DNA from 2 places in the Gordonia sp. PvP123 genome. Region 2 is predicted to be linked to the other one. Evidence: predicted binding sites of a transcription regulator. Region 2 holds the regulator's gene; the other holds the start of a gene.
What was found. Region 2 encodes LexA, which represses DNA repair genes until DNA is damaged. Its sites were predicted from a motif close to CGAACANNTGTTCG; they were not measured.

Region 1: ABIC25_RS13090 (HNH endonuclease signature motif containing protein) is a predicted target of LexA. The motif match lies at 4,423-4,436, and genes of this name have one in related genera.

The regions. Positions count from the first base shown of each region.
Region 1 is NZ_JBEPPN010000006.1:118,552-129,313, reverse strand. It holds gene pta (phosphate acetyltransferase) at 1-1,197, shown strand, start outside; gene ABIC25_RS13105 (acetate/propionate family kinase) at 1,194-2,396, shown strand; gene ABIC25_RS13100 (hypothetical protein) at 2,501-2,944, opposite strand; gene ABIC25_RS13095 (hypothetical protein) at 2,937-4,070, opposite strand; gene ABIC25_RS13090 (HNH endonuclease signature motif containing protein) at 4,465-6,126, shown strand; gene ABIC25_RS13085 (serine/threonine-protein kinase) at 6,123-8,756, opposite strand; gene ABIC25_RS13080 (glutamate ABC transporter substrate-binding protein) at 8,762-9,766, opposite strand; gene ABIC25_RS13075 (GlnX family signal transduction membrane protein) at 9,772-10,762, opposite strand, start outside.
Region 2 is NZ_JBEPPN010000001.1:343,610-354,371, reverse strand. It holds gene miaA (tRNA (adenosine(37)-N6)-dimethylallyltransferase MiaA) at 1-157, shown strand, start outside; gene dapF (diaminopimelate epimerase) at 219-1,109, shown strand; gene hflX (GTPase HflX) at 1,162-2,634, shown strand; gene ABIC25_RS01575 (HPr family phosphocarrier protein) at 2,655-2,915, opposite strand; gene ABIC25_RS01570 (PTS fructose transporter subunit IIABC) at 3,026-5,107, opposite strand; gene pfkB (1-phosphofructokinase) at 5,185-6,150, opposite strand; gene ABIC25_RS01560 (DeoR/GlpR family DNA-binding transcription regulator) at 6,147-6,917, opposite strand; gene ABIC25_RS01555 (phosphoenolpyruvate--protein phosphotransferase) at 7,067-8,776, shown strand; gene lexA (transcriptional repressor LexA) at 8,754-9,458, opposite strand; gene ABIC25_RS01545 (LysM peptidoglycan-binding domain-containing protein) at 9,701-10,240, shown strand; gene nrdR (transcriptional regulator NrdR) at 10,340-10,762, shown strand, end outside.

The DNA.
Region 1 (10,762 bases), on a different contig from region 2:
CAGGGCACCTACGACACCGCGCGCACCGCCGCCCACACGCGCGGCCGGCTCGGGGTGGGCTCGGCGCGCAAGATCGAGGCTGCGCTGTCGCTCATGGAGACCCACGTCGACCCCGAGAAGGTCATGCTCAACCTCAACGTGTCGACGCCGACCGTGGTGACGCCGCAGATGTTCGAGTACCGCCTGATCTCGCGCGCGCGTGCCGACCGGAAGCACATCGTGCTGCCGGAGGGGGATGACGATCGGATCCTGCGCGCGGCCAACCGGCTTGCCCGGCGCGGGGTCGCCGACCTCACCCTGCTCGGTGATCCCGACGCGGTGCGCGAGCGCTCCATCGAACTCGGACTCGACCTGACCGACGTGACGGTCATCGACCCGGCCGAGTCGGAGTACCTCGACGAGTTCGCCCGGATCTACACCGATCTGCGCAAGCACAAGGGCATGGATTTCGAACGGGCGCAGGAGAAGATGCGGGACGTGTCCTACTTCGGCACGATGATGGTGCACACCGGGCGCGCCGACGGGATGGTGTCGGGGGCGTCGCACACCACCGCGCACACCATTCGACCGGCCTTCGAGATCATCAAGACCAAACCCGGGGTGTCCACCGTCTCGAGTGTGTTCTTCATGTGTCTGGCCGACAAGGTCCTCGCGTACGGGGACTGCGCCATCGTCCCCGACCCGTCCGACGAGCAGCTCGCCGACATCGCCATCTCGTCTGCGCAGACCTCGGCGGCCTTCGGTATCGACCCCCGGGTCGCGATGCTGTCCTACTCCACGGGAACGTCCGGATCGGGCGCCGACGTCGAGAAGGTGAAGACCGCAACCGAACTCGTGCGGGAGCGGGAACCCGAGCTGCTGGTCGAGGGGCCGATCCAGTACGACGCCGCGGTGGAACCCTCGGTGGCGAAGACCAAGATGCCCGACTCGCCGGTCGCCGGTCGCGCGACCGTGCTGATCTTCCCCGACCTGAACACCGGCAACAACACGTACAAGGCGGTCCAGCGCAGCGCGGGGGCGATCGCCATCGGACCGGTGCTGCAGGGTCTGAACAAGCCGATCAACGATCTGAGTCGCGGAGCTCTCGTCTCCGACATCGTGAACACCGTGGCGATCACCGCGATCCAAGCCCAGCAGGAGGGTGTGGACCCGATCGCCGAGAACGCCGGCGCCGCCGACGAGGAGGATCGTCGATGAGCGCGGCGTCCGGTGCGGTGCTGGTGTTCAACGCCGGCTCGTCGTCGTTGAAATATCAACTGGTGCAACCGGCTGACGGCACGGTGCTCGCGGAGGGCATCGCGGAGCGGATCGGCGACACCGGCTCGTCGATGACGCATGAACAGAACGGCGAGACGGTCACCGAGACGCTGGAACTCGACGACCATCTCGCCGCGGTCCGGCGTGCGGAGCGGTTCTTCGCCGACAACGGAACCGATCTGGCGGACGCGGGACTGAGCGCGGTCGGGCATCGGGTTGTCCACGGCGGCAGGTCGTTCTACGAGCCGACTGTCGTCACCCCCGAGGTGATCTCGGAGATCGAGCGCATCTCTCCGCTGGCACCGTTGCACAATCCCGCGAATCTGGTCGGAATCCTGGCCGCGCAGGAGTTGCTGCCGGACGTCCCGTCGGTCGCGGTCTTCGACACCGCCTTCTTCCATGGACTCCCGGATGCGTCCGCGACGTACGCGATCGACCGTGCGGTCGCCGACGAGCATGCGATCCGCCGCTACGGGTTTCACGGCACCAGCCATGAGTACGTGTCCGGGCGGGTGGCCGAGTTCCTGGACCGCGACCCGGCGTCGCTGAACCAGATCGTGCTGCATCTCGGCAACGGCGCGTCGGCGTCGGCCATCGCGGGCGGGCAGCCCATCGACACCTCCATGGGTATGACGCCGCTCGAGGGGCTGGTGATGGGAACCCGCAGCGGCGATCTCGATCCCGGGCTCGTGCTGCACCTGAACCGGGTGGCGAACCTGTCCGTCGGCGAGATCGACACGCTGCTCAACAAACGGTCGGGACTTCGAGGCCTGTGCGGGGAGAACGACTTCCGCGCCATCACGGAGCTGATGGATTCCGGCGACGACGCCGCCCGACGCGCCTTCGACGTCTACATCCACCGCCTGCGCCGCTATGTCGGCGCCTACGCCTTCGCCCTCGGCCGCGTCGATGCCATCACCTTCACGGCGGGGGTGGGGGAGAACTCGGCAGTCGTTCGCTCTCGTGCGCTGGCGGGCTTGGAAGGGTTCGGGATCGTCGTCGACGAGGAGCGGAACGCCGTGCGCGGCAGGGCTGCTCGTCGGATCTCGGCGGATGACAGTGCTGTGGAGGTGCTCGTCGTGCCGACCAACGAAGAGCTCGCCATCGCGCGGCAATCGGCGGCGGTGGTTGGGGTCTGACCCTGGTCGCTCAGTCCAGCGCTAGGTCAGATCTACCTCAGATCTCCTCAGGCGGAACGCATGTGGCCAGTGTTTTACTCAGGTCTCTGTGCCACGTCGCGGACTCAATCCTTGTCTAGCGGAGGGTGCTGCCTTCCGCGCGCTTCAGCACGATCACGCAATCTTCCGCCTATCCGCTTCGCCTGATTATTCGAGATGCTTGTGAAGTCGATGGACGTGTGTCCTTTAAGGCACGGCTTGGGTGTCGACGGAGAGTTCTCGTCGTAGATGGCTCGGATCCCCTGCTCGTGCACCTCACCGACTGAGACCGCCCACACGCCGCCTGAGTCGAACTCGAACTCTAGGGTGTACTCTTTAAAGTTCGCCTCTGCTGAAACCTTCACCTCGCGTGCTGTCGACAGCTTTTGCTGGTCCTTCGGCGTAGGTCGGAAAGCTTGCGAGGTCAACGCGCCGTCCACTATCCATGCCGGGTGGGCGTTGCGCCACAACAGTTCTTCCTGCTCGCCGAGGATGTCTTCGCCTGCGCCGAGTTTGTCTTCGTCACTCACTGATCGCATCCTTCACGAAGTCGGCAACACCGTCTGGATCGTCGACTAGGAAGGTAACGTCCTCGCCGTCGTCATCATTGGCCCGCCCATACCAAGAGGCCTCAATCCCACCAGAATTGGCGACCTCTACCTCTACCGCGCGAGAAGATGTTCGCCATTCGAGTTGGATACCACCGTCGCCAGACGGGTAGATCGCCGGCGCTGCCACCTCGGCGTCGAGTGTTGCAAGGAGGATTCGTTCAACTCTCTCAATTGTGTCGATCGACGGAGGTTTCGACCCCGGATGTAGCCAGTCGTCTGAGAGTCCGGCGAGCTCTCGCAAGCGTTCGGACCATGCGGGTGGCAGGGCCGGTTCGACATGCAATACATCGGTGATCTTCACAATGAGGCCCTCGCGGTTCTGCACCGCAATGACGCTAAGCGCAACCGGCGGTGCGGTTTCACCGAAGCCTAGGTAGCTGTGTAGTGAATCGAACACGGACGGATCGGAGAATGTTGCGCCGATCTTCCGTTGTGAGAGTTCCTCGGGAACAGCTACATCGACATGCGGTGGGGTAGAGGACAACCCGGTCACCTGGCCGACGACAACCGTCTCAATCTCCAGCTCATCCAACTTCGCGAGTTGCTGGATACGCCTACGAGTGTCGACTGTGAGGACAGCGCGTATCGGATCATCCTCGTTGTCTGCCAGTTCAATCCGCTCGTTTGCACGCAAGCTACGGCCGAACTGGGCCAAAGGCTTAATGGCCGCAGGCGGAAAGGATGTGGGAACTCGGTCGCGAGTGCCTATGTCGCCCAGCGCACTGTTTATCAGGCGCCGTGCGTTCTCGTGCCAGTCCGTGTTCTGGAACAGCGCGCCGTCGTTGATCGTCGGTCGCACGAGCACGGGAATTTGGCTGCCTCTGCCGACGCGGGTCAACCGCAGATCGAAAGCGCCGTCGAATCCTCGGGGAACCCGTTGGCGCTTGGGGTGTGCCCGTAGGTAGAGCTCACGGGCTACTGCGCTGACGAGCAAGGCGTACCGCTCCAGCTCGGCAGCAGAGACCACCGGCAGCCCTTCCGCGACGTCAAAGCGTCCGCCAGCGAGTCGCAGATACCCAAAGGCCGCCACGTCTTCGCTGGTCATGTGAGTAGTGTAACCATCCCGGCAACTTGGCGTCATCGCTCCCGTCGCCTTCGAAAAGTGGATTGGAGATTTAGTAGGCCGCTCGGCTGTGTTGAGAACGCAGGCCAAAGGGTGAAGCTCAGGGCGGGAATTACCCTGCCGCCGCCAGTGCGGTCCACCACGGCATTGGCTTCAGCCGCCCGCATCGATAGACACCCAGGCGACGGTTCTGTGATGGGAGCGCAGGATCAGTCAACGACCGCGGAGCAGGATGGTTTGCCACCGACCCACTCCTACCACGCACCACCGACAGGTTCCTTCCTGCGGTACGACACTCAAAAGCATTGCGCACCAGCAAAATAGCCGCTACACTCGAACATGCATTCGCGCAATCGTCCCCGGGGGGAGGGTGACCATGTCCGACGAATCCGCTTCACTGCAACCGCGTGCCGTCGAGTTGGTGGCCGAGCTGCATGCGATCCTCGACGAACTGCAGACGGTCGACCTGTCTCCGTGCACCGACGACGAGCTGATCGACGTCGCATCGGCGACCGAACGCGCCATCGCGCGACTGACCTTTGCCGGTGACCGGCAAATCGATCAGGCCGAGGCCCGCGACCTCCCCCGCAAGACGGGCTGCCGCACGCTCATGCAGTTCATGACCCACCGGCTGCGGGTCTCCAACCCGGTGCGGCGTCGTAAGCAGATGGACGCCACCGCCACCCGCACCAGCCTCAGCGGCGAGGTCCTACCGCCCGAACACCCGTGCCTCGCCGAGGCTTTCGCCCAAGGAACGGTCGGCACCGCACACGTACACGCCGCACTCGACGTCCTCGACCGCATCCCAGGCACTATCGACCACGACATCAGAGTCGCCGCCGAGCGGCAGATGGCCGAGATCGCCATCGACCACACACCGGCCGACATCACCCAACTCGGCGCACGCCTAATCGCCCACCTCGATCCGGACGGCACCCTCACGGACGACACCGATCAGCAACGACGACGAGGCCTGTGGATCGGTCGGCAACGCGCCGATGGCACCGCGAAGATCTCGGGCACGCTGACTCCCACACTCGCCGCCCGGTTGACGATGATGTTCGCGGTATGGGGCAAGCCCGGACTCAACAACCCCGACGACCCCGCCTCACCCAGCGGACCCGCCGACACCGCCGACCCCGACGCCCTCGCGCTCGCAGCCGATCGTGACGGCCGCACCCTCGCCCAGACGAATCACGACGCGCTCGACGCCGCACTCACCGCTGGCTTTTCAGACGGGATTCTCGGAACGTCGCACCGCGGCCTGCCCGCCCATCTGATCATCAAAGCCGATCTGGGCGACCTGATCCGCGAAGCCGGGCTCGCGACCACCGCCACCGGCACCCTGCTGCCCATCCCCGACCTGCTCGCGATGGCCGGCGACGTGCAACCGTGGTTGGCGATCTTCAAAGACGCCACCGCGGTGCCGCTGTACTTCGGTAGGGGCAAGCGTCTGGCCACCCGCGAACAACGCCTCGTTTCCTTCGCCCGCCCCGACGGTGAAGTGTGCTCGGCACCCGGATGCGATCAACCCGCCACCCAGGTCGAACTCCATCACGCCCACAAGGATTGGGCCAAGGGTGGTCTCACCGACATCGACGACCTCGCCCCGGCCTGCCCGCGGCACAACCGGATGGTCGGCGACCAGCCCGGCCAGTACACCACCCACATCGAACGGTCCGGACCCGACGAAGGCCGCTGCGTCTGGCGACTCAACGCCGAACCCGGCGCACCACCCAATCCCGACCGCCTCAACCGCCGACCCGACATACCCCGGCGGTTCGCAGAACTTCTACGCGACATACGCGCCGAGATCCACGGACCGACCACCCGGCCCGGCGATCAAGCACGCCCGGAGACGCCACACCGCCAAGACGCGCGCCGCTCATGGTTGACGATCAGCCACGTCATCGACGTCCGACCACCACGGCGCGTGCGTCGCCGACGTCCAACGTCGGTCGAGGCGCACCTCGAGGATCTCCTCAGGCAAGAACCGCTCGTGTGCAACGCAACCGGGACGCCTTTCGAAACGCCCTAGAACAACGTGTTCGGTCGGACATAGTTGGCGAGGTCGACCAGCATGAACCGGTGTGCTCGGTTGGTGCGGGTCAGACGGGCCAGCTGACGTAGCGAGCGCTCGGTGCCGGTGCGAATCCCGTACTCGGTGAACGGGAATCCGAGCAACGTGGAGGGTTCTTTGTCCTGTGCGGCATCCTCGGGGTTGTCGTGGATCCAGCCCAGCGCGGTACCCAACACGATCAGCAGCATCCGGGCCTTGCGTGGTTCGGTGTCCGGGATCTGCTCGAGACGTCGGGCCGCCTCGACGATCTGCTCACGGGTCACCTGCGAGGTGGGCCGGCCGTGGACGAGCGCGATGATCGCCGTCGCGCGTGCGGTGTTGAAGTGGCGACTGGTGGCCGGCACCTCGTCGAGCGGTTGGATGGCGGCGTCGATGTCACCGGCGGCCACCGCGAGCCGGGCCAGTCCGAAGGCGGCGGTGACGATGCTGTGGTCCGTGAGCCACAGATCGTGATAGTGGTGCTGCGCAACGTCATACAGCTTGGCTATCTTGTCCGCGGACTTCGCGGGGCCCTTCTCGTCGGCCAGCCAGCGGCCGATGAGCTCGGCCGTTCCGGCGACGGCGAGCTTGGGTGCCACCTCGCCGGGCATCGCGCCGAGGACCTCGTCGAAGCGCTCGTAGGCGAGTTCGGGCTCGTCGTTCATCAGCGCGCAGATGCCCATGTACCACTCGACCCGCCACGAATCGCCGTGGTGGGCCCGGACTTCCTGCAGAAGGGCGAGCGCGGTGTCGACGTCATCGAGTTGCAGGTGAGCGCGTGCCTCGGCGAGATCGATCTCCCGAGAGGGGTGGGCGTTCTTGACCGGTCGGCCGCCGAAGAGCGACGCGAAACCCTCTGCGCGGGCGGTGTTGATGGAGTCGAGGGTCTGGCGCGGATCCGACAGCGCCGCCGAGGTGAGCAGGCTCGCGGCCGGGTCGAGCGGGTTGACCAGTGGGACGGGCAGCGCGTTGGCGATGTCCACCGGGTCGTAGAACGCCGCCTGATCGGGGTCGAAGAAGCCGTCGACGGGCGCGAGCATGAGGTCGGTGCCGAAGGTCGAACGTTGCGGGGTGAACACCGTGGACAGCGCTGGACGCGGAACGCCGGTGTGCACGGCGACGGTCTCGCGCAACACGTTCAGCACCTGCGTGCTCATCTCCTCCGCGGAGACGAAGCGGTCGGCCGGATCGGGCGCCGTGGCGCGCTGCAAGAGGCGGTAATACGACGGATTGTTCCGGAACAGCGGCGTTTTCGACGCGGTGGGCAGGCCATCGACGTAGCGCCCGTGACGCATCTCCATCGGCACGGTGAGGACAGCGAGGGTACGTCCGATGCTGTAGATGTCGGTCGCGATCTGCGGTCCGGTCTTGACGATCTCCGGCGCCTGGAACCCGGGCGTGCCGTAGAGGTGCCCGTAACCGTTGATCGGGGAGACGGCACCGAGATCGATCAGCTTCACCTCGTCACTGCCGACCATGATGTTCTCGGGCTTGACGTCGTTGTAGACCAGGCCGACCGAGTGTAGGTAGCCCACGGCGAGAAGCACTTCCAGGATGTAGGCCAGACCCTGTTCGACCGAGAGCAACGAGTTGTCCGGGTCGCCTGCGGTGATCTGCTTGAGCGTCTGACCGCCGATGTACTCCATCACGATGTAGCCGAAGCGGTCATCGTCGTCGACGTGCTCGACGAAGTTGTAGATCTTGACGATCCCGGGATGGTTCACCGAGGCCAGGAACTGTCGCTCGGCGACCGCGACGCGTTGTGCCTCCGAATCCGAGGAGTTCAGCAGGCCTTTGAGGACGACGGGCCGATCGCTCACATTGCGGTCGATGGCCAGGTAGATCCAGCCCAGGCCGCCGTGGGCGATCGCACCGGCGATCTCGTACTGGTCGGCGACCAGTGTGCCGGGAGCGAGACCGGGAACGAACGAGTATCGGGCGCCGCAGTTCCCGCAATCACCGGTCGGCGGTCCGGCGCCCTCGCCCTCGACGCGGCCGACCGGTTTGCCGCAGCGCCAGCAGAACCGCTTGTTGTCGGCGATCACCGGGTCGTCGATGACGGCGTCCTCGGGTTCGATGTCGGTGATCTTCGGCATCTCGACCAGGCCGCTGCCGAGCCGGCGTTCGTGCACCGGAGGACGGCGGCGCGGCACGAGTCGCCGGCCGAGCGGACCCGAGTCGGGCTCCGGATGGGGTACGGCCGGACGGGACCGCACGACGCGGTCGGTCCGATCGTCGGGGTCCACCCCGACGGTGAACACCGGTGCGACAGCCTGTGTTCCGACATCGGGGTCGGTGCGCCGACCGGGCCGCGGGTCGGTGGTGTCGTCGGAGCCGGCGGTCAGCGCCGCGAGGTCGGCCTTCTGGGTGCCGACCTCGCCGACCTCGTCCTGCCCGACCTCGTCCTGCCCCACTTCGCCGGCCTCGTCCTGCCCGACCTCGTCCTCGCCGAGAAGCGCGTCGAGCGAGACGCGCTGGGTGCCGAGGTCCCCGCCCCGATCGTCGCCCGCCTGATCGTCGCCGCCTCGATCGTCGCCGCCCCGATCGTCGCCCGCCGGATCGTGGCGGACATCGTCGGTGTCGTGATCGTTGCGCGCTGCGCCGTCCATGGGCATCAGTCCCGGTAGTACGGCTGGGGCGCGCCGTACCCGCTGTCGAGGATGGACAACCACCGGTCGCGGATCTCCTGCCAGCGACCGGTCACGCGGATGCGCTCCAGGACCCCGTTGACGAACCGGATCATGTCGTCCTGGCCCTTCGGGATTCCGACGCCGTAGAACTCCTCCCCGAGGCTGGGGCCGACGACCCGCAACCACGGGTCCTGTGCGGCCAGACCCGCGAGGATGGCGTCGTCGGTGGTCGCCGCGTCGATCTGCCCCTGTTGCATCAGCACCAGGCAGTCGGCCCAGGTCGTCGTGCTGACGATGGTGGCGCGGGGCTGGATGGCCTGGATGCGGCCGATCGAGGTCGTCCCGCGCGCCGCGCAGACACGCTTGTCGGCCAGTTGCGCCGGGCCGGTGACATTCGAATTCCGGAACGACAGAATGCGCTGCGAGGCAACGTAATAGGGAGCCGAGAAGCTGATGTCGCGCAACCGGTCGCACGTGATGCTCATCGTCTTGATCACCACGTCGACCGTCATGTCCCGCAGGGCGTCGATCCGCTGGGCGGAGCTCAGGACCTGGAACTCGACGCGACGGTCGTCGCCGAAGATGGCGCCGGCGATCTCGTGCGCGATGTCGACGTCGAAGCCCTGGATGTCGCCGGTGATCGGGTCGCGGAAGCTGAACAGGTTGGAGCCGATGTCGAGGCCGACGATGAGCCGGCCGCGTTCCAGGATCCCGGCCATCGTCGAGTTCGGCGGCATCTGGCGCGGGAGCGGCATCTGGGCGGGCGGCCGAAGGGTCAGGGTCGCATTGCAGGCCTCGGAACTCGGCAGTGGTTCGACCGGCACGTCGACCTGGACGCCGGGCAGCACCGGTGGTCCGGCGGTGGCGGTGGGCGGGGGCGATTCGGGTGCGGGAAACCGCACGCACCCCGTGGCGACGAGGCCGGTGAGCGCGAGCAGGACCACGAAGGTCAGCAGGCGATGACGTGACGGGGTATGAGGTGCGGGCATGGTCGTCATCGGTACTCCCGGATCCGGGGGATGAGACCGCCCACGATCGCGACACCGGCGAAGACGGTGAGCAGCAGGATGCCGGTGCCGGTGAACCCGAGGACGCGCTGCGCGGTGTTGATGTCGTCGCGGAACGAGTTCCGGGCGGTGGTGATCGCATCGACCAGCGCGGTGTCGACCGCGGTGTAGGCGCGCGCGGAGCTGTCCGGTCCGTCACCGACGGTGTGCAGGCGGGCGAGACCGAAGTTCCCGGTCTGGATGTAGCGGCGGACGGCGGCGTCGGTGCGCTTCCACTCCGTCAGCGCCGCGGTCACCGTGTCCAGCTGCTCGGCGGTGACCGCACTGTCGCCGTCCTCGGTTCCGCCGCGCACGTCGTCGACGATGTTGCCGATCTCGCTGGTCGCCGCGGAGAAGCTGCGTTCGAGTCCGCCCTGGTCGCCGCGGCGGATCAGCGACAGCGTCTCCGCCGACCGGGCCTGTTGGGTGAGGATGCGGGCAGCGGTCAGGTCGCGGAGCGGGTCGGCGCCCTCGGTGCGGGCGTCGCTGGTCGCCGCCACCGACATCAGGCCGGAGGCGAGCAGCCACAGCGTCCCGATGCTGAGGGCGAAGACGGCCGCGACGATCCCGAGGTTGAACCGGCGGCGGGTTCGGCGTGCGAGGTAGCGCGAGGTCAGCACCAGCGCGGCGAGCAGGAACAACAGTGGCGCGTACACGGTCCACGGCGGGCGGGTGAGCGTGTGTTGGGGATCGGCGATGGCCATCGAACGCCGCTCGTACAGGCGCTGTGCGGCCGGGAGGATCTCGTCCTGCATCATCGACGACGCCTGGCCGAGGTACGCCGAGCCGACCGGGTTGCCGAGTCGGTTGTTGGTTCGCGCCGTCTCGATGAGACCGCTGTACACCGGGATCGAGGTGGAGAGGGTCTCGAGGTCGGCGCTGACGGCCTGCTCCGCCCGGTCCGACGCCATGCCGGAACCGGGTTCGCTGGACGTACCG
Region 2 (10,762 bases):
CGCGCAGGCCGAGGAACTGACGTTCATCGGGACCCGGCGGTACGTCCGGCGGCAGCGGTCGTGGTTTCGGCGCGATCATCGGGCCGTGTGGCTCGACGCCGCCGCACCCGACCTCCTCGACCGAGCGCTGCGTGTCGTCGCCGGCGACGCCCCGTAGGCTGTTCTCCGTGACTTCCGCCCCGCAGAGCAGTGCGAACGACGGCCTGGCCCCACCGGGTGTGCAATTCGGCGGCCTGCCTTTCGTCAAGGGGCACGGGACCCAGAACGACTTCGTGGTCCTCGCCGACCCGAGGGCCGAGCTGTCCCTCGACGCCGAGATGGTCGCGGCGCTCTGCGATCGCCAGCGGGGGATCGGTGCCGACGGGCTGTTGCGCGTCGCGCGGGCGGGGGCACTGGTGTCCGGTGGTGTCCTGGACGCGCTGCCCGACGGGGTGTCCGCCGACGACTGGTTCATGGACTACCGCAACGGCGACGGCTCGGTCGCCGAGATGTGCGGCAACGGCGTCCGGGTGTTCGCGCACTTCGTACGCGCGTCGGGCCTCGTCGACACCGACACGTTCCCCGTCGGTTCCCGGGCGGGCGCGCGAGGCGTCACCATCCACTCCTTCGACGCGGTACACGCCGAGGTCACCGTGGAGATGGGCGTGGCACGGCTGGACGGATCGTCGGTGGTCCGCATCGGCGACGACATCTACCCGGGCGCGATGGTCGACGTGGGCAACCCCCACCTGGCGTGCGTCGTCGCGGACATGACCGCCGACGATCTCGCCGCCATCGACTTCGGGGCCGGCGTGACGATCGAGGCCGACGACTTCCCGCACGGCGCCAACGTCGAGCTCCTCACGCCTCCTGTCGACGGACCCGACGGCGGGCTGACCGCGCGGATGCGGGTCTTCGAGCGGGGTGTCGGGGAGACGCGCAGCTGTGGGACCGGCCTGGTCGCGGCCGCGCGCGCCGCGCTGGACGCCCGCGGAACGGACGCGGGGGAGCTGCGTATCGGTATCCCGGGCGGAGAGGTCACGGTGACGATCCGTCCCGACGGATCGACCCTGCGCGGGCCGTCGATGCTCGTCGCCGACGGGGTGCTCCGGCCCGGCTGGCAGCGCTGAGCTCGATATTCGCGTGCTCGCATCCTGGCGGACGTGAGACCATGGATCTCGTATGACCGAATCACGAGAAGACATCATGTCCGCAGCCGATCTCGGTGTCCGGGACACCGCAGGTCCCACCAGTGGGGACCCGATTGGCGCGGACCCCACCACCGGCGAACTCCAGCTCTCCGAGCGTGCATCTCTGCAACGCGTCGCGGGACTCTCCACCGAACTCACCGACGTCACCGAGGTCGAGTACCGGCAGCTCCGACTGGAACGCGTGGTCCTGGTCGGCGTGTGGACCGAGGGCAGCGCGGCTGCGGCCAAGGCCAACATGACCGAGCTGGCCGCGCTCGCCGAGACGGCCGGATCCCAGATCCTCGACGCGGTGATCCAGCGTCGCTCCAAACCGGATCCCGCCACCTACATCGGCAGCGGCAAGGCCGAGGAACTCCGCGAGATCGTCCTCGCGACCGGCGCCGACACCGTCGTCTGTGACGGTGAGCTCACCCCCGCCCAGCTGAACGCGCTGGAGAAGGTGGTGAAGGTGAAGGTCATCGACCGCACCGCCCTGATCCTCGACATCTTCGCCCAGCACGCGACCTCGCGGGAGGGCAAGGCGCAGGTCTCCCTCGCGCAGATGGAGTACATGCTCCCGCGACTTCGCGGTTGGGGTGAATCGATGTCCCGGCAGGCCGGTGGCCGGGCGGGCAGCAACGGCGGCGTGGGTCTTCGCGGTCCGGGTGAGACCAAGATCGAGACCGACCGTCGCCGGATCCGGGAGCGAATGGCCAAGCTGCGCCGCGAGATCCGTGGGATGAAGAAGGCGCGGACGACGAAACGCGCTGCGCGCAAGAGTGGTTCGATCCCGACGATCACCGTCGCCGGGTACACCAACGCCGGCAAATCCAGTCTGGTCAACGCGATGACCGGTGCCGGGGTGCTCGTGCAGGACGCCTTGTTCGCGACCCTCGATCCCACCACCAGGCGTGCCACGCTCGACGACGGGCGCGCGGTCGTGTTCACCGACACCGTCGGGTTCGTCCGCCATCTGCCGACCCAACTCGTCGAGGCATTCCGGTCCACGCTCGAGGAGGTCGTCGACGCCGACCTGTTGCTCCATGTCGTCGACGGCGCGGATGCCTTTCCGATGGAACAGATCTCGGCCGTCCGTCAGGTCATCAACGACATCGTCGCCGAGGAGGGCGTTTCCGCGCCGCCAGAGTTGCTGGTGATCAACAAGATCGACGCCATCGACGGCAACCGCCTCACCGAGTTGCGCGGTGCGCTCGGTGCGGATGCGGTCTTCATCTCCGCCCGGACCGGCGAGGGACTGCCCGAACTGTTCGGGCGTGTTCGCGAGTTCGTCGGTCGCGAGGACGTGGAGATGACCATCGAGGTGCCGTTCGACCGGGGCGACGTCGTCTCTCGGGTCCACAGCGAGGGTGAGGTCATCTCCTCGGAGCACACCGAGGCCGGCACGACGATGAAGGTCCGCGTCCCGGCCGCGTTCGCGGGCGAGATCGCGGACCTCCGGATCTGAGCGGGTTCGCTGCGTACGGACTAATCCGCGTCGAGATCCTTCTCGACGAGATCGACGATGGTGTCGAGCGCGGCCTGGTCGTCGGCCGTGACCACCACCCGGGTCCCCTTCTCGGCCCCCAGCGTCATGATCATCAGCGCCGATCCCGCGTCGACCGGATCGCCGCCCTCGAGACCCAGCGTCACGGGGCTGCCGGTCTCGGCGACCGCCTCGGCGATGATCGTGGCGGGTCGGGCGTGCAGTCCGACGGCGGAGCCGACGGTGGCGGTGGTGCTGGGCATGGGAACTCCTTCGAGTGGGTTGGGATGTCGGGTGTGGTCGGTCGTCGTGCGATTCGGTGCCGGGGTCTGACCCGGATGTCGGGTGGTCGGGTGGTCGCGTCGTCGAGGCGTCAGGCGGCGACCGCCTCGAGTTCGTCGAACGCGACGGCGTCGCGACTGCGATGGACCTGCTTGGCCGCGATCACCAGGACGGCGGACAAGACGGTACCGGCGACGAGTGCGACGAGGAAGAGCACCCAGTTGTTCATCGCGAAGAAGACGAAGATGCCGCCGTGCGGAGCACGGAGTTCGACGCCGAACGCCATGATCAGTGCGCCGCTGAGCGCGCCGCCGGCCATCATCGAGGGGATGACGCGGAAGGGATCGACCGCCGCGAACGGGATGGCGCCCTCGGAGATGAACGACGCGCCGAGAAGCCATGCGGCCTTGCCGTTCTCGCGCTCCGGCTCGGTGAACAGGCCGGGGCGCAGGACGGTGGCGAGTGCGAGCGCCAGCGGCGGGACCATGCCGGCGCACATCACGGCCGCCATGATCTGGTACTGCGCGGTGCCTGCGGTCGCGGCGTCGGCGATCCCGGCGGTGGCGAACAGGTAGGCGGTCTTGTTGACCGGCCCGCCGAGGTCGAAGCACATCATCAGACCGAGCACGATCCCGAGGGCGATGGCCGATCCGCCGGACATGCTCTCCAGGCCGCTGTTCATCTGCTCGGTCAGCCAGGCGAGCGGCTTGCCGAGCACCATGTAGAGCAACCCGCCGACGATCATGCTGCCGAACAACGGGATGACCACGACCGGCATGAGGCCGCGCGCCCACTGGGGCACCGGGGTCCGCGCGATCCACAGGCACACCACACCGGCGATGAGGCCGCCGATCAACGCGCCGATGAAGCTGGCGCCCACCGCGAGCGAGACGATGCCGGCCACGAAACCGGGTGCGATACCGGGTCGGTCGGCGATCGCGAACGAGATGTAGCCGGCGAGCACCGGGACCGCGAGTCCCATCACCCCCGAGCCGATCGCGAAGCTCACCGCACCCAGGTACTGCAGGAGTCCACCGGACGGCAGGTCCCACAGACTGTTGTTCAGGGCGATGAACGCGCCGTCGCTGAGGGTGCCGCCGTCGTCGAGGGTCGTGTTGGCGACCTCGTAACCGGCGAGGAGGAAGCCGAGTGCGATGAGCAGTCCGCCGGCGGCGACGAACGGGATCATGTAGCTGACACCGGTCATCAGGGCCTGGCGCGTGCGGCCCGCGAGGCCCACGCCCGACGTTGCGGTGTCGGCGGACTCGGCATCGGCCCCATCGCCGGTGACGCGCGCCGCGTTCGGGTTGCGCCCCGCGGCCACCGCCTCGGCGATCATCGCGTCGGGTTCGTTGATCGCCCGTTTCACCCCGGATGCGATGACGGGTTTGCCGCTGAACCGGTTGCGACCCTTCACCCCGACGTCGGTGGCGAAGATGACGGCATCGGCCGAGGCGATCACCTCCGGGTCGAAAGCGGTGGTGGCCGAGGACCCCTGGGTCTCCACCGCGAACTCGACACCGGCCCGCTCGGCTGCGTACTTGAGCGCATCGGCGGCCATGTAGGTGTGGGCGATCCCGGTGGGGCACGCGGTGATCGCCACGATGCGCGGCTTCGAGTCCGCGGTCTGGGCCGGATCGGTCGGGGCCGGGTCCTTCTGGGCCGGTGCGCTCTCGGACTTCGCGGTCGACACCGCTGCAGCTGCGGGCGCGGGGGGTGCGGGGTTGATGGCCTCGTCGACCAGTTCGATCACTCGCTCCTCGTTCTCCGCCGCGCGGAGCGAGGCCACGAAGTCGGGCCGGACGAGTGAGCGGGCCAGGGAGCTGAGGAGTTTCATGTGCGCGCTGGCGCCCCCCTCGGGGGCGGCGATGAGGAAGACCAGGTCGGCCGGCCCGTCCGGCGCGCCGAAGTCGACCTTCCGGGACAGCCGCGCCATGGCGAGACTGGCCGTGGTCACCGACGCGGTCCGGGCGTGCGGGATGGCGATGCCGCCGGGAAGCCCGGTGGCGGACTTGGCCTCCCGGTCCAGCGCGGCCCGCGCGAGATCGGCGGGATCGGTGGTCCGGCCGGCCGCGGCGAGCGCGTCGGCCAGCGTGGTGATGACGGCGGCGGGATCGCCGCCGGCGTCGACGTCGAGACTCACCGTCTGGGCGGTGATGATCTGCTCGGTCATGGGATGTCCTTCGGTGACAGGGGGTACGGGGTCAACGGGTGGTACTGGATGTGCGGTGCGGGTCCGTGAAGGTGGCGTCAGCTCATGCGGGCGGCTCCCGACAGTTCGGTCACCCGGACGCCGGGGAGGTCGAGATGGTCGGGAGTCGGGGCCTGGGTGCCCGCTAACGAGGCGGCCGCGGCGCCGTAGGCCACCGCCGACCGGAGGCAGTCCGCGGGCGAGGCCCCCGTGCTCTGGGCGATGAGGAAGCCGGCGAGCGAGGAGTCGCCGGCGCCGACGGTGCTGCGCGGCACGATCGGCGGGGGTGTCGCCGACCAGACGCCCGATGCGGTGACCAGGACGGCGCCGGCTGCTCCGAGTGTGGCCAGGACGTTGCCGCCGATCTGTTCCGCGATCGTGGTCGCGGCCTCGACCACGGGTTCGAGGTCGTTGCGCGACAGGGCTTCCCGCAGCGTGGCCGGGTCGGCGCCGGTCAGTTCGGCGAGTTCGTCCTCGTTGGGTTTGATCAGGTCGACGCGACCGGCAACGGTCGCCCGGAGCGGGGCGCCGGAGGTGTCCACCGCGACGCGGCACCCGGCCAGGACCAGGTCGTCGGCGATCGCGCGGTACCAGTTGTCGGGTACGCCGGGCGGGAGGGAGCCGCAGAGGGTGACCCACTGGGCGGAGTCGGCGTGCGCCCGGATGAGTTCGACGAGCGCATCGCGATCCCGCGCGGTCAGCGCGACACCCGGAGCGTTGATCTTGGTGGTCGTGCCGTCCGACTCGGCGATCGTGATGTTGGAGCGGACCTCGCCGTCGACGGGCACCGCGTCGTAGGGGAGTCCGAGTTCGTCGAGTGCGGTACACAGCGGGTCGCCCGTCCGCGCGGGGAGCAGGGCTCGGGTGGACAGGCCGGCGGCCGCGACCACGCGGGCCACGTTGACGCCCTTGCCGCCGGGTTCGGTGCGGACCGTACCGGCGCGCTGCACCTCGCCGCGTGCCAGCGGTGCGCCGAGCTCGAGGGTGCGGTCGAGGCTGGGGTTCGCGGTGACGGTGACGATCATGCGATCACGACCTCGACGCCGCGCGCGGACAGTGCCGCCGAGAAGGCCGGGTCTATCCCGGAGTCGGTGATGAGGACGTCGACGTCGTCGATCCCGGCGAAGGAGGAGAGGTCTTCGCGATCCATCTTCGAGCTGTCGGCGAGGACCACGACGCGTTGCGCGGCTGAGACCATCGCCGCTTTCACCGCCGCCTCGTCGGGATCGGGAGTCGACAGCCCATGGGACTCGCTCAGACCGTTGGTGCCGAGGAACGCGGTGGTGACCCGCAGTCGGCGGAGCGCGTCCACCGTCTCGACGCCCACCGTGGCCTGGGTGAGACCACGGACGCGTCCGCCGAGCGCATGGAGCCCGTCGGGGTGGGTGCCGGCCAGCAGGCCGGCGATGGGCAGGCTGTTGGTGAACAGGGTGAGCCTCCGATCGGGCGCGGTCGCCTCGGCGGCGCGGTAGGTCGTGGTGCCGGCGTCGAAGAGCACGGAACCGCCGTCCGGCGGCAGGAAACGGATCGCCGCCCGGCCGATCGCCGTCTTCTGTTCGATCTGGCTCGACTCGCGCTCGTCGATGCCGAGCTCGCCCAGGGCGCGCATGACCTCGGCGCGCACGGCACCGCCGTGGACCCGCTGCAGATGTCCGGCACGCTCCAGGACGGCGAGGTCTCGACGGACGGTCTCGCTCGTGACGTCGAACTTCTCGGCGAGCGCAGCCACCGACGCCCGCCCCGCGACGCGCACCTCGTCGACGATCGCCTGTTGTCTCTCCTCGGCGTACACACCGCTCCGATCTCCGGTTCCGACCACCCCGCTTGTTGAGGCGTGTGGGATTGCATGTTGTAGTAATTGTGTTTACGCCTGTTTGTGTTGACAAGTCAAGCACTTTTTGTAACGGTGGTCACATCGGTAGTCGAGTGAGAGGCAAGACGATGGCGCAGATCCTGACAGGGACCCCGGTGGTCGGCGGACTGGCCCACGGTCCCGCGCTGTGGCCGGGCGAGCGACCCGATCACTCGCCGGAGAAGCTCGGCGTCGGCGTGGAGATCGCCGAGGAGCGTCGTGCCGACGAGGTGACACGCTTCGCCACGGCGGCCGGCGCCGTCGCCTCGCGACTGCGTACGCGCGCCTCCCAGAACACCGGGGTGACCGCGGAGGTGCTCGCGGCGACCGCGGGACTCGCCGAGGACCGGGGGTGGATCGGGGCCGCGAGCGCGCTCATCACCAAGGGCGCCACGGCCGAGGCCGCTGCCGTCGCCGCGACCGATCAGTTCGCGGCGGTGTTCACCAAACTCGGCGGGTTGATGGCCGAGCGGGTCACCGATCTGAACGATGTTCGCGACCGCGTGCTCGCCGAACTGCTCGGTCTACCCGAACCGGGCGTGCCGACACCGCAGGTGCCCTCGGTGCTGCTCGCCGACGACCTCGCGCCCGCCGACACCGCCGGCCTCGACCCGACGACCACGATCGCGCTCGTCACCCGGCTGGGTGGGCCGACCAGCCACACCGCGATCATCGCCCGGCAACTGGGGATCCCGTGTGTGGTGGCCGTGGCCGATCTCGCCGAGATCGCACCCGGCACAACCATTCTCGTCGATGGGACGACCGGCCGGGTCGAGGTGGAGCCCGATGCGCAGACGGCGCGGGCGCGAGTCGAGGAGGATCGTCGGCACGCCGAGCTCGTCGCCGGGTGGACGGGTCCGGGGCAGACCGCCGACGGCATCGCCGTCTCGGTGCTCGCCAATGTCGCCGACGGATCGTCGGCGCGGGCCGCCGCCGGGCATCCGGTCGAGGGCGTCGGACTCTTCCGCACCGAACTCGCCTTCCTCGAACGCGCCGACGAACCATCGGTCGACGAGCAGGCGGCGATCTACCGCGAGGTACTCGATGCCTTCGACGGCCAGAAGGTGGTGATCCGTACCCTCGACGCCGGCTCGGACAAGCCCTTGAGGTTCGTGACCCACCCAGACGAATCCAATCCCGCGCTCGGTGTCCGTGGGGATCGAATCGCCCTGGCGCATCCCGAGATCCGAGCCCACCAGCTCGACGCGATCGCGCACGCCGCGTCGGGTTCCGACGTCGCGCCGTGGGTCATGGCGCCGATGATCGCCTCGCCGTCCGAGGCGCGCGCCTTCGCCGCGGAGGTCCGCGGCCGGGGCCTGGTCGCCGGGGTCATGATCGAGGTGCCCGCGGCCGCCATCCTGGCCGAGGCCGTGCTCGCCGAGGTGGACTTCGTGTCGATCGGCACCAACGATCTGACGCAGTACACGATGGCGGCCGATCGGATGTCGGCCGATCTCGCCGGATTGACCGATCCGTGGCAGCCCGCGGTGCTCAGCCTGATCGCGGGTGTCGCCGCAGCGGGTGTCCGCCAGGGCAAGCCGGTCGGGGTGTGCGGTGAGGCGGCTGCCGATCCGAATCTCGCCTGCGTGCTCGTCGGTCTCGGGGTGACCTCGCTGTCCAGCGCGCCGGCCGCGGCCGCCGCGGTGGGGGCTCGGCTCGGCGAGGTGACCGCGCAGGACTGCCGCGCCGCCGCCGACGCCGCGCTGGCCACGTCCGACCCCGCCGCGGCGCGAGAAGCTGCCGCGGCGGTGCTCGACCGTTCGGTCGGGGGAGAGGTCAGACTCGCCGCATCACGGTGACGACCTTGCCGAGGATCACGGCGTCGTTGCCCGGGATGGGATCGAACAGCTCGTTGTGCGGCATCAGCCACACATTGGCGCCTTGACGCTTGAAGGTCTTCACGGTGGCCTCGCCGTCGATCATCGCTGCGACGATGTCGCCGTTGTCGGCGACGTTCTGCTGCCGCACGACGACCCAGTCGCCGTCGCAGATGGCGGCGTCGATCATCGACTCGCCCACGACGCGCAGCAAGAAGAGCGAGCCCTCGCCGACCAGCTCGCGAGGAAGCGGGAACACGTCCTCGACCGCCTCCTCGGCCAGGATCGGGCCACCGGCCGCGATCCGGCCGAGGACCGGCACGAAGGTCGGCTCGGGCAGCCGGCCGGCCGGCGGGGTCTCCGGCGACGGCGATTCGCTCGGCGCGATGTTGACCGCACGCGGCCGGTTCGCATCCCGCTTGAGCAGACCCTTGCGCTCGAGGGTCCGTAGCTGGTGGGCGACCGACGATGTCGAGGCCAGGCCGACCTCGTCGCCGATCTCGCGGATGCTCGGCGGGTAACCGCGCTCGCGTACCGAGCGGCGGATGACTTCCAGGACCCCGAGCTGGCGCGGGGTGAGTGAGGCCTCGGCGGCGGCGACGTCGATGGGGGCCTCGTCGTCGGCTCCCCGCGCTCGGCCGCGCCTATCGCCGGTGTCACTCATGTTCGGTTCCTCTCGTCTTCGGAACGTGCTGGTAGATGGCCCGTGGGGATGTTCAGCCGCGTCCGAGCCTAGCGGAGTGCGACCTCCACCTCAAACATTTGTTCGATGTGTCGCGAGACTTTGTCGGTGCGCCGTGCTACAAATTCGAACATCAGTGCATCGAACATCTGATCGAAGTTCGAACACCGGATGCCAGACACCCGAACACCCGAAGATCCCGCACCGAACACCCGGAGGGCACCATGCGCACCGCCACTCTCGTCGCTCCCGTCCGTACCGAGCGTCCCGACACCGTCCGGGCGCGCACCGACCGCGCCGACCGTATCCGGACCCGGACCCCGCTGACCGACGGTTCTCGGCCCGTCGACAACCGGCCGGCAGGCAACCGTCCGGTGGGCGGGTCGCCACTGACGCCACGCGTCGGCGGCACGCACTGCGGCTCCGCGGTGGGTGCCCGGGGCCGCGGGCCGGTCGGTCCGGATGCGGCGGTGTTCCGTCGCCGTCGCCGCACCGCCGTCGCGGTCCTCGCCGGCGTCGGCCTCGCGTTCGTCGTGTGGGTGTTCGGTGTCGTCGGTCAGAACTATTCGGACTCGATGACGCCCGCCGCGGTGAGCGCAGAGGTCGTCCACGTGCGCGCCGGGGATTCCCTCAGCACGATCGCCGGCCGGGTGGCGCCCGAGATGCCCCGCGACATCGTGATCGACGAGATCGTCGCGATGAACGATCTGCCGTCGAGTGCGCTGCAGGTGGGTCAGCCCCTGCTCACCCCCCGGTACCGCTGAGGCCGGGCGGTATCCTCGATGTCACAGGGGCCGGCCGAGAAGCGGCGGGGCGCACGGTTTCGGTGCGTTCCAGCGTCCCGCGACCTGCGTGAGGACACGATGCGCTGCCCCTTCTGCAAGAACGACGACACCAAGGTCATCGACTCGCGTGTCGCAGATGAAGGGCAGGCCATCCGACGGCGTCGCTCGTGTGTGGAGTGCGGGCGCCGATTCTCCACGGTGGAGAGCGCCGTGCTCGCCGTGGTCAAACGCAACGGGGTCACCGAGCCGTTCAGTCGCGAGAAGGTCATGCGCGGTGTGCGTCGTGCCTGTCAGGGCCGGCACGTCGCCGAGGACGCACTCGCGCAACTCGCCCAGCAGGTCGAGGACACGGTGCGCGCGAGCGGATCGGCCGAGATCCCCAGCAACGAAGTCGGTCTCGCGATCCTGGGTCCGCTGCGTGATCTCGACGAGGTGGCGTACCTGCGGTTCGCGTCGGTGTACCGGTCGTTCGACTCGGTGGAGGACTTCCAGCGCGAGATC